Regions from separate parts of the Mesorhizobium sp. C268A genome, predicted to be linked through region 1. Evidence: riboswitches for the same ligand, from Rfam matches in the RefSeq annotation. Region 1 holds a riboswitch; the other holds the start of a gene.
What was found. Region 1 has a riboswitch for S-adenosylmethionine ahead of NKL06_RS12645 (O-succinylhomoserine sulfhydrylase). Riboswitches for the same ligand answer to the same signal wherever they lie in the genome.
Positions count from the first base shown of each region.

Region 2: another riboswitch for S-adenosylmethionine. It lies ahead of metX (homoserine O-acetyltransferase MetX); the one in region 1 lies ahead of NKL06_RS12645 (O-succinylhomoserine sulfhydrylase).

Region 1 is NZ_JAMYVX010000001.1:2,603,124-2,608,295, forward strand. It holds gene araD1 (AraD1 family protein) at 1-645, shown strand, start outside; gene NKL06_RS12630 (hypothetical protein) at 673-1,122, shown strand; gene NKL06_RS12635 (ABC transporter substrate-binding protein) at 1,139-1,909, opposite strand; gene NKL06_RS12640 (2'-deoxycytidine 5'-triphosphate deaminase) at 2,011-3,105, opposite strand; SAM riboswitch at 3,246-3,323, shown strand; gene NKL06_RS12645 (O-succinylhomoserine sulfhydrylase) at 3,381-4,571, shown strand; gene NKL06_RS12650 (ceramide glucosyltransferase) at 4,583-5,172, opposite strand, start outside.
Region 2 is NZ_JAMYVX010000001.1:4,141,103-4,146,274, reverse strand. It holds gene hisC (histidinol-phosphate transaminase) at 1-873, opposite strand, end outside; SAM riboswitch at 1,000-1,077, shown strand; gene metX (homoserine O-acetyltransferase MetX) at 1,139-2,308, shown strand; gene metW (methionine biosynthesis protein MetW) at 2,305-2,919, shown strand; gene NKL06_RS20230 (DUF1330 domain-containing protein) at 2,927-3,247, opposite strand; gene NKL06_RS20225 (glycosyltransferase family 2 protein) at 3,496-4,431, shown strand; gene NKL06_RS20220 (DUF1194 domain-containing protein) at 4,483-5,172, opposite strand, start outside.

The DNA of each region.
Region 1 (5,172 bases):
ATGAAGATGTTCCGCATGGGGCTCGAAGGCGGCAAGCCGGCCAAGGGCCAGACCGGCGTGCAGCCGGAATGGTTCTACAAGGGCAACGGCACCATGGCGGTGGCGCCGGGCGCCGCACTGATGTCGCCGGCCTTTGCGCAGGACGCCGGCGAGGAGCCGGAAATCGCCGGCATCTATGTCATCGGCGACGACGGCGCGCCGTTCCGCGTCGGCTTCACGCTGTCGAACGAGTTTTCCGATCATGTTACCGAGCGGGTGAACTATCTGTTCCTGGCACATTCCAAACTGCGCAACGCCTCGTTCGGGCCGGAAATCCTGATCGGCGACCTGCCGGCCGACGTCAGGGGCTCATCGCGAATCTATCGCGACAGCAATTTGCTGTGGGAAAAGCCGTTCCTGTCGGGCGAAGCGAACATGTCGCACACAATCGCCAATCTCGAACATCATCACTTCAAATATTCGGCCTTCCGCCAGCCGGGCGACGTGCATGTGCACATGTTCGGCACGGCGACGCTGTCTTTTGCCGACGGCATCAAGACTCAGGCCGGCGACGTTTTCGAGATCGAGGCCGCGGATTTCGGCCTGCCGCTGCGCAACCCGCTGGAGATTGAGCAGCCGGTTAAGGTGGCGGTGAAGGCGCTTTGAGGCAGCATCACAATTTGGGAGCCGGAAATGAACGGAATGCGGCTTGTCATTGTGTTCACGGGCGTGGCCCTGTTCCTGACCCAACCGTCGGTGGCCTTTAGCGCCGGCCAGTGCAGCCCGAAGTCCTATCGTGAAGCCCGTTTGGCGATGACGAGCCGTCTTCTAGCAACCGGCTATTCGAAAGCCCAGGTGAGCTTTCTGATGCGCAACACGGATCACATGACATCAGCGCTTCGCAGCGACAGGCTGAACAACAATGGCAAGGTCTGCGGCATCGACTCCGCCAAGGCCCATGTCCTCGGTTGCCTCGACAAGCAGTTGTTCCCGTTGAAGCGCGGCTCAAACGCTTCGCTCGACGAGGTCAAACTGACCGAAGGCTTTTGGGGCAGGAAACGTTTGGCCGCACGCGAACTGCTGTTTATCGGCCATTTTCATGCCTGCCTTGGCGCCGCGAAATCGTATCTCTTTCGCGGCTGACGCCGGCGGACGGGACTCAATAGATATCGAAATCGAAATACTTGGCCTGGATCTTCTTGTAAGTGCCGTCGGCGACGATGGCGTCTATCGCCGCATTCAGCTTGTCGCGCAGCGCCGTGTCTTCCAGGCGGACAGCGATGCCGGCTTGCGTCTCGGTGCCCTTGACGTCGCCGACAAGCTTGCAGCAGCCTTCGCTCGCCTTCTTCAGCCAGTCCATCAGCACGAACTTGTCGGAGATGACGGCGTCGAGACGGCCGTTCTGCAGGTCGGTGATCGCCTCTTCCTGGGTGGGGTAGAGTTTCGCCTCGGCGCCGGCCTTGCCATAGGCGTCCTGCGCATAGTCGGCCTGGGTGGTCGAGGCCTGCGCGCCCACCGTCTTGCCGGCAAGGGCTGCCGGTTCGGTGGAAGTGAGGTCGCTGTCCTTGGGCGCCACCAGCGCCAGCGGCGTCGTGTAGTATTTGTTGGTGAAGGCGACCTGTTTCTTGCGCTCCTCGGTGATGCTCATCGAGGCGATGATGGCGTCGAACTTTTTCGCCTGCAGCGCCGGGATGATGCCGTCCCAGTCCTGGGTGACGATCTCGCACTCGACCTTCATCTGCGCACACAGCGCATTGGCAATGTCGATGTCGAAGCCCTCGATCTTGCCGTCCGCGGTGATGGTGTTGAAGGGCGGATAAGCGCCCTCGGTGCCGATCTTCAATTTCTCCTGCGCCTCAGCCAGCGAGCCGGCCGATATCACCAGCATGGCAGCGCCCGCTGCCGATATGATCCATCTTGAAATCTGCATTTTGGTTCCCCTTGCGCGCCGTTCTCTTGCCGGCCACCGAAAGGCAGCCAAGCATGGTGAGGCAGCGCAGGCAAGTATTTTGCCTGACGGTGATCGAAGGTTCAGCCGGCGGGGCGGAAATGCTTGGAGAGCTTGAGGCCTTGCGCCTGGTAATTCGAGCCGAGATCGGTGCCGTAAAGCGCCTGCGGCCGCTTCAGCATGTGTTCGTAGACCAGCCGGCCGACGATCTGGCCGTGGTCGAGGATGAACGGCACTTCGTGGCTGCGCACTTCGAGCACCGCCCGGCTGCCGGTGCCGCCTGAGGCCGAATGGCCGAAGCCCGGATCGAAGAAGCCGGCATAGTGAACACGGAATTCGCCAACCAGCGGATCGAAGGGCGTCATCTCGGCGGCGTAGAGCGGCGGCACGTGCACGGCTTCGCGGCTGACCAGGATGTAGAACTCGTCCGGGTCGAGCACCAGTTCGCCGGCGCCGCTCTTATAGAGCGGCTCCCAGAAATCGACGGCATCCTGGGCGGCGCGCTTGTCGACATCGACCAAGCCGGTGTGATGCTTGCCGCGATAGCCGACCAGGCCGTTCTGGTCGCCGTCAAGATCGATCGACAGCGCAATGCCGCCGCCGGAAATGTTGGGCGGCTCGGTCGCCACCAGCATCTCGGCGCGGTGCAATTCGTTCAGTTCTGCCTCCGACAACAGCGCGTTGCCGGTGCGAAAGCGGATCTGCGACAGCCTCGATCCGGCGCGTACGACGATCGGGAAGGTGCGTGGACTGACTTCGAGATAAAGCGGCCCGTGATAGCCGGGGGCGATCTTGTCGAACTCATGGCCGCGATCGGTCATCACCCGGGTGAAGATGTCGAGCCGGCCGGTCGAGCTCTTCGGGTTGGCCGAGGCCGACACGTTTGCGGGCAGCGCCAGGCTTTCGAGCAGCGGCACGATGTAGACGCAGCCGGTTTCCAGCACCGCGCCCTCGGCGAGACTGAACTCATGCAATTTCAGCCGGTGAAGCTTGTCGGCCACCAGATGATCGGGACCCGGCAGGAAGGAGGCGCGCACGCGAAAAGCCTTGTTGCCGAGCCTCAGATCGAGGCTCGCCGGCTGCACCTGGTCGACATCGAGCGCGCGCGGCGACTCCAGCGCGCCGGACTGAAACAGCGCGGAAATGTCCTGATCGGGAAGAATGCCTGTCTGCCGCAAAAGGCTGGCTCCGCTCCAAGGTCGGTCTCTTTGTGGCAGGTTCTTGCCGCAAAACCGCTGGATATTATTGCGGAACCTGCCTGGTACAAACCTCTTAATGAAGCCGGCAATTGACGCAAGCGCAGGTGAGGTCTAAAGGGTCGTTATCCCGTGGTGATTTGGCCGGTCGGCTTGCAGCCACGTTAAACAAGTCGCTAAAGGACCGTCGGGCCGCAAGGCCATATGGACCGGTTGCGACTTTCGCGGCCGGTTTTTTTGTGTCTGGAACAAAAGCGATGAGCACCAAGAAGCGTAACTGGAAGCCTCAGACCGCACTCGTGCACGGGGGAACACTGCGTTCACAGTTCGGCGAGACGTCGGAAGCGATGTATCTCACCCAGGGCTATGTCTATGAAACGGCGCAGGCCGCGGAAGCCCGTTTCAAGGGCGAGGAGCCGGGCTTCATCTATTCGCGCTACGCCAACCCTACCGTCGACATGTTCGAAAAGCGCATGTGCGCGCTGGAGGGTGCCGAAGATGCGCGCGCCACGGCGTCCGGCATGGCGGCGGTGACGGCAGCGCTCCTGTGCAGCGCCAAGGCCGGCGACCATATCGTTGCGGCGCGCGCGCTGTTCGGCTCCTGCCGCTGGGTGGTGGAGACGCTGGCGCCGAAATACGGCATCGAGGCAACGCTGGTCGACGGCACCGACATCGCCAACTGGGAAAAGGCGGTGCGGCCGAACACGAAACTGTTCTTCCTGGAAAGCCCGACCAATCCGACGCTGGAAGTGGTCGACATCGCAGCGGTGGCGGCGCTCGCCACCTCGATCGGCGCCAGGCTGATCGTCGACAATGTCTTTGCCACGCCCTTGCAGCAGAAGCCCTTGCAGCTCGGCGCCCATATCGTCGTCTACTCCGCGACCAAGCACATTGACGGCCAGGGACGCTGTCTCGGCGGCATCATCCTGTCGGACAAGAAATGGATCGACGAGAATTTGCACGACTATTTCCGCCACACCGGCCCGAGCCTGTCGCCGTTCAACGCCTGGACGCTGCTCAAGGGCCTGGAGACGCTGCCGGTTCGGGTGCGCCAGCAGACGGAAAGCGCGGCCAAGATCGCGGATTTCCTGGCAGGACGGCCGGAAATCGCCCGCGTCATCTATCCCGGCCGCGCCGACCACCCGCAGGCCGACATCGTCAAGAAGCAGATGACGGGCGGATCGACGCTGATCTGCCTCGACGTCAAGGGCGGCAAGCAGGCGGCCTTCGCCTTGCAGAACGCGCTCGACGTCGTGCTGATCTCCAACAATCTCGGCGACGCCAAGAGTCTGATCACCCATCCGGCGACCACCACGCACAAGAACCTCAGCGACGAAGCTCGCGCCGAGCTTGGCATCGGGCCGGGAACGCTCAGGCTGTCGGTCGGTCTTGAGGATACGGACGATCTGCTGGAGGACGTTGCGCAGGCGCTGAAGGCAGCCGGATAGGCCGCGAGGCGTCACGCTCCCGACGAAACCTCTTCCAGTTCGGCCGTCTTGGTGCCGATGGTCATGGTGTTGCCGCGCCAGTCGACGGCGCCGCTCAGCCAGCCGCGCGCCCAGATGGCGGGAAGCATCATGTCGCGGACCATCATCGCCGGGACCATGCGCAGCGACAGATGCCAGCCCTTGGCCGCGGCCAGCGCGCATTCGGGAATGTAGGCCGCCGTCAGCACGGCCATCACCGTGGCCGGCAGGCTGATGCCGGCACTTGCGGCCGCCACCAGCGCCAACGCCAACGGCACGGCGACGCCGGTCAGGATCTCGGGTGCGAAAAACAGTGGGAAGGTGACGCGGCGCAACCGCGCCCAGCGCGCCTGGCGCGACCAGATGTCGGCAAGTCGGCGCTGCCCCAGTGGTTGCTCGAAAGGCGAGGCAACGAGATTGACGTGCAGGCCCAGTCCGTTGACCAGCTTGGTTGCAGCAGCATCCTCGGCGATCTCGGCGGCCAGCGCGCGGATACCGCCATTGGTATCGAGCATCGGCTTGTTCCACAGCATGCTCTTGCCCTGGGCAAAGCCGAGACCGAGCGCCTCGCCGGCATATTGCC
Region 2 (5,172 bases), 1.5 Mb from region 1:
TTCATTCAGCCAGGTAAGCCAGGTCTCGTTGTGCAACGAACTGCGCTCGACATGGGCGCGGTCGCGGATGGCGGCAATGCCGGCCTCGATCGCTGTTGCGTTAACGTTGAAAGGGCCGCGGATGCGGTTGATGGCATCGACGATGTGCAGTGGGCCATACATCCAGCCGATGCGCGCGCCGCCAAGGCCGAGCTTGGAGAAGGTGCGGGTCATGACCACATTCTGTGCGCTGCCCGCCAGCTCGATGCCGGCCTCATAGTCATTGCGCCTGACATATTCGGCATAGGCCGCGTCGAGCACCAGAAGCACGTTGCCCGGGAGAGCGGAATGCAGGCGGCGGACCTCCTGGAACGGCAGATAGGTTCCGGTCGGATTGTTGGGATTGGCGAGGAAGATGATTTTGGTCCGCGGCGTCACCGCGGCCAGGATCGCGTCGACATCGGCGCGCTCCTGGGTTTCCTTCACAGCAACCGGCTTGGCCCCCGCCGACTGAATGTAGATCTTGTAGACCATGAAGGCATGTTCGGTAAAAATCGCCTCATCGCCTGGCGCAAGATAGGTCTGCGCCAGCAGGCCAAGTATCTCGTCGGAACCGTTGGAGCAGATGATGTTTGCCGGGTTGAGGCCATGCACCTCGGCGATCGCCTCGCGCAGCCGGCGGGCGGTGCCGTCGGGATAGACATCGAGCTTGCCAGCCACTTCGCGCGCGGCCTCGATCGCCTTCGGCGACGGGCCGAGCGGGTTCTCGTTCGACGACAATTTATGTACCTTGGCGACGCCGGCCGGTGCCGTGCTCTTGCCCGGCACATAGGCGTCGATGTCCATAATGCCCGCGCGGGGCGTCGGCCGTGCCTTGTCCGCTGTCTTGTCCATGTCGCAAATCCATCGAGAATGCCTCCGTCCGGAGGCCGCAGCGGAAATACAAGCCGTAGCCGCGAATGTCGAGAGGCGGGCAATAGCTGGCCGTTGACGCCGGGCCGCACGAGTTCTAGAAGAACGCAACAGTTCCGTGGTGATTTGGCCGGTCGGCTTGCAGCCACGTTAAACAACTCGCTAAAGGGCCGTTTGCGTGACGTAACCGGCTTTGCGATCGCATTGCCGGTTTTTTTATTGCCTGACGGCGGGCAAGGAGAGTCACATGGCCGCGCTCCGCGCTACAAAAACCAACAACGAGGCCGACAGCCCGTCGAGCCCGGTGTTGCGTTTTGGCCCTGACAAGCCGCTGAAGCTCGACGCCGGCACGCTTTTGTCGCCGTTCCAGATCGCCTACCAGACATATGGCGCCCTCAACGATGCCCGCACCAACGCCATCCTGGTCTGCCACGCGCTGACCGGCGACCAGCATGTCGCCAGCACCAATCCGGTGACCGGCAAGCCCGGCTGGTGGGAAGTGCTGATCGGTCCCGGCAAGATCATCGACACCAACCGCTTCTTCGTCATTTGCTCCAACGTCATCGGCGGCTGCCTCGGCTCCACCGGTCCGGCCTCGACCAATCCCGCCACCGGCAAGCCCTACGGCCTCGACCTGCCAATCATCACCATCCGCGACATGGTGCGGGCGCAACTGATGCTGGTCGACCATTTCGGCATCGAAAAGCTGTTTTGCGTGCTCGGCGGCTCGATGGGCGGCATGCAGGTGCTCGAATGGGCGTCATGCTATTCCGAGCGCGTCTTCTCGGCCCTGCCGATCGCCACAGGCGCACGCCATTCCTCGCAGAACATCGCCTTCCACGAGGTCGGCCGCCAGGCTGTCATGGCTGATCCGGACTGGCATGGCGGCAAATATTTCGAGCACGGCAAGCGCCCGGAAAAGGGGCTCGCCGTGGCGCGCATGGCCGCCCACATCACCTATCTGTCGGAAGCCGCCCTGCATCGGAAATTCGGCCGCAATCTGCAGGACCGCGAAGCGCTGACCTTCGGTTTCGACGCAGATTTCCAGATCGAAAGCTATCTGCGCCACCAGGGCATGACATTCGTCGACCGCTTCGACGCCAACTCCTACCTCTACATGACCCGTTCGATGGATTATTTCGACCTCGCCGCCGACCATGGCGGCCGGTTGGCAGATGCCTTTGCCGGGACCAAGACCCGCTTCTGCCTGGTGTCCTTCACCTCGGACTGGCTGTTCCCGACCGAGGAGAGCCGCTCGATCGTGCATGCGCTCAACGCCGCCGGCGCCTCCGTCTCCTTCGTCGAGATCGACACCGACCGCGGCCATGATGCCTTCCTGCTCGATGAACCCGAACTGTTTGCCGCCATCAAGGGCTTCATCGGCTCGGCGGCCCGCGCAAGGGGGCTCGCCTCATGAGCGTCAATGGCAGCCAGCGCGTCGACCTCGAAGTCGTGGCCAACCTGATACCGCCGCAGTCGCGGGTGCTCGATGTCGGCTCCGGCGACGGCCTGCTGCTCGAACTCCTGCAGGAGACCAAGCAGGTCGACGGCCGCGGGCTGGAGCTGTCACAGCGCGGCGTCAATGAATGCGTGGCGCGCGGTCTCTCGGTCATCCAGGGCGATGCCGATACCGACCTCGAATTCTATCCGGACAAGGGTTTTGACTTCGTCGTCCTGTCTCAGACGCTGCAGGCGACCCGCAACCCGAAGCTGGTGCTCGACGAGCTGCTGCGAATCGGCAACCGCGCCATCGTCTCCTTCCCCAATTTCGGCCACTGGCGGGTGCGGCTGTCGCTGTTCGTCAAGGGCCGGATGCCGGTGACCGCGGACCTGCCCTATTCCTGGTACGACACGCCCAACATCCATTTCTGCACCATCCGCGACTTCGTCAATCTGGTCGAGGAACTCGGCGCCTCGGTCGAGAAAGCCACCGCGCTCGACGGCAACGGCCAGAAGATCGGCCTGTCGATGCCATGGTGGTTCTGGAATTTCTTCGGCCAGCAAGCGGTGTTCTTGCTGAAGCGGTAGTTTGCCCCTATTCCAGCACGTCCGTCGCCTTGTGCGGGTGCTGAACGCCATCGGCGATGATCACATCGGCGTGGGAGTTGTCGGTGCGCAAGGCCAGAATCTCCCGATAGGCTGATGAATCGTACCAGCCCCACGCATGCGCCCTGTCCGGAAACTCGATGACGATCAGATGCCCGGGCCATTCGTTTTCGACCACGTCCATGTCGCCGCCGTGGACAAGGAAGCGGCCGCCGAACGGCTCCAATGTGGCGTCGATCCTCTGCAGATACTCGACAATCTGCGGGCCCATTGTGACTTGACGCATATGGGCGACGGCGTAGGCGGCCACGGCTGAACTCCCTGTGAGATCGAAGCCCGACGACCGGCTTCGTTGGCGCAATCTGCAGACATGATGGCCATCGGTCGATTACGTCTGGGGTAATCGGCCGGCTTACCGGCGTCCTGGCTCAACAGTTTGTGATGACATTGCCGCTGGTTTTTTGTAGCGTCGAATCGAATGCCATCCCGGGGTAAGGCTTGGACGGCGACCATCAAAACCTCCGGCCTCCAGGCATTTCGGGGCACAATCGAAGCAACATGTCCAAGGCAACCGACCTCGCTCCGCTGATCTCGGTGATCACACCGACGCACAATCGCCGCAGCAAGGTGGTGCGCGCCGTGGAGAGCGTGCTGGCGCAGAATTTTCCCCGGTTCGAACACATTGTCGTCGATGACGGCTCGACCGACGGTACGGCAGCCGCACTTGCCGAAATCCGCGATCCACGGCTGATCTATGTTGGCTCGAAATGGCGCGGCGCCAATGCCGCCCGCAATGCCGGCATCGAGCGGGCGCAGGCGCCGGTGGTGACATTCCTCGATTCCGACGACGTCTATTTGCCGGATCGCCTGGCGCGGACGCTGGAGCAGTTCGACAACAATCCCTCGCTCGAAGTGCTGATCAGTTCCTTCGTGTCGCTGAAGGGCAATCGCCGCACCAACTGCGTCAACCGCGAGGCGCTGCTGAGCCGCGACTCGCTGGAGCGGGCCCTTGTCGCGCAGACCATCTTCATTGCCGGGTCGGCAATCACCGCCCGGCGCGAGTCGCTGCTGGCCATCGGCGGCTACGACAGTGACGTCACGCGCATGCAGGATCGCGAATTGTTGCTGCGCTTTGCCCGTCGCAGCGGCGCGCAGCTGTCCGAAGTGATCGACTGGAAAAAGTACAACTCGGAGAATTCGATCTCCGGTCGCCGGGACGGCTATGTCGAAGCCTATGCGAGCTTGATCGACAAGCACCCCTATATCGCCGACCGCTACCCCTACATTCCGCCTTACATGATCGCCCGGCAGCTCATCGCCGATGCACTCAAGGGCAGGGTTTCGCAGGCGTTCTCCGGCTATATGGCCAACCGGTCGTCGAAGGCGCTTGGCTATTCGCTGCCGCAGCTGTTGCGTGGCTATGTCGGCGGCCGGCGCTGGCGCCGCGATCTCTATGCCGAATTTCGCGACAAATACGGTGCACGGCCGGCCTGAAGTTTGCCGACAAGCCGCGCAGCGGCTTTCCCCTCCGAACTGCCTCAAACCTCATTTGTCGAGTTCCGGCAGATATGGGTCGGAATATAGCCGCCGGTCGCGTTCGCCCTGTAGGCAGTCCATGGGTGCGGCGGCATCGATCGGGACCACGGTCGCATCGGCGATGCCGCTCACCTCCAGGATCAGCTTGCGGCGTATGGCGGTGGCGAATTCCGAGGCCGCATAGATCGGCAACACGAAGGAGCCGGGCCCACCGGTGACGCAGTCGTCATAATACTGGTCGAGATGGTTGAACGTCGGCGACGGGCTGATCAGGATCGGCAGGCCGTTGATGACGATGCCCTTGGCCACCGCCGCATCGCGTGTCGTGGCGACGGGCAGCCCGGTGTTGTTGGGACCGTCGCCGGAAATGTCGATGACGCTGCGTGGCGCATCGAACCCCGTGCCCTCGAACAGCCCGGCGCCGAAGGCAAGCGCACCGGAAATCGAGGTGCCGCGAAAGCTGCGGAACGGCCGCGCTTCTATTCTGTCGGCGAAGGCGTTGGCGCTCTCTGCGCTGTCGATCACCTGCCAGGCGATGACGCCATCCTCGCGCACGACGCCCGCCCATTCGAAATAGGCAAGCGCGATGCGCCCGGTGGTTCCCGAGCGCACGGCCTTGATGAAATCGGGATGCCTGAGCGCCTCGACATAGCCAGCGCGCTGCAGCGCGAACTCCCTCTCGTCCATCGACTGTGATAT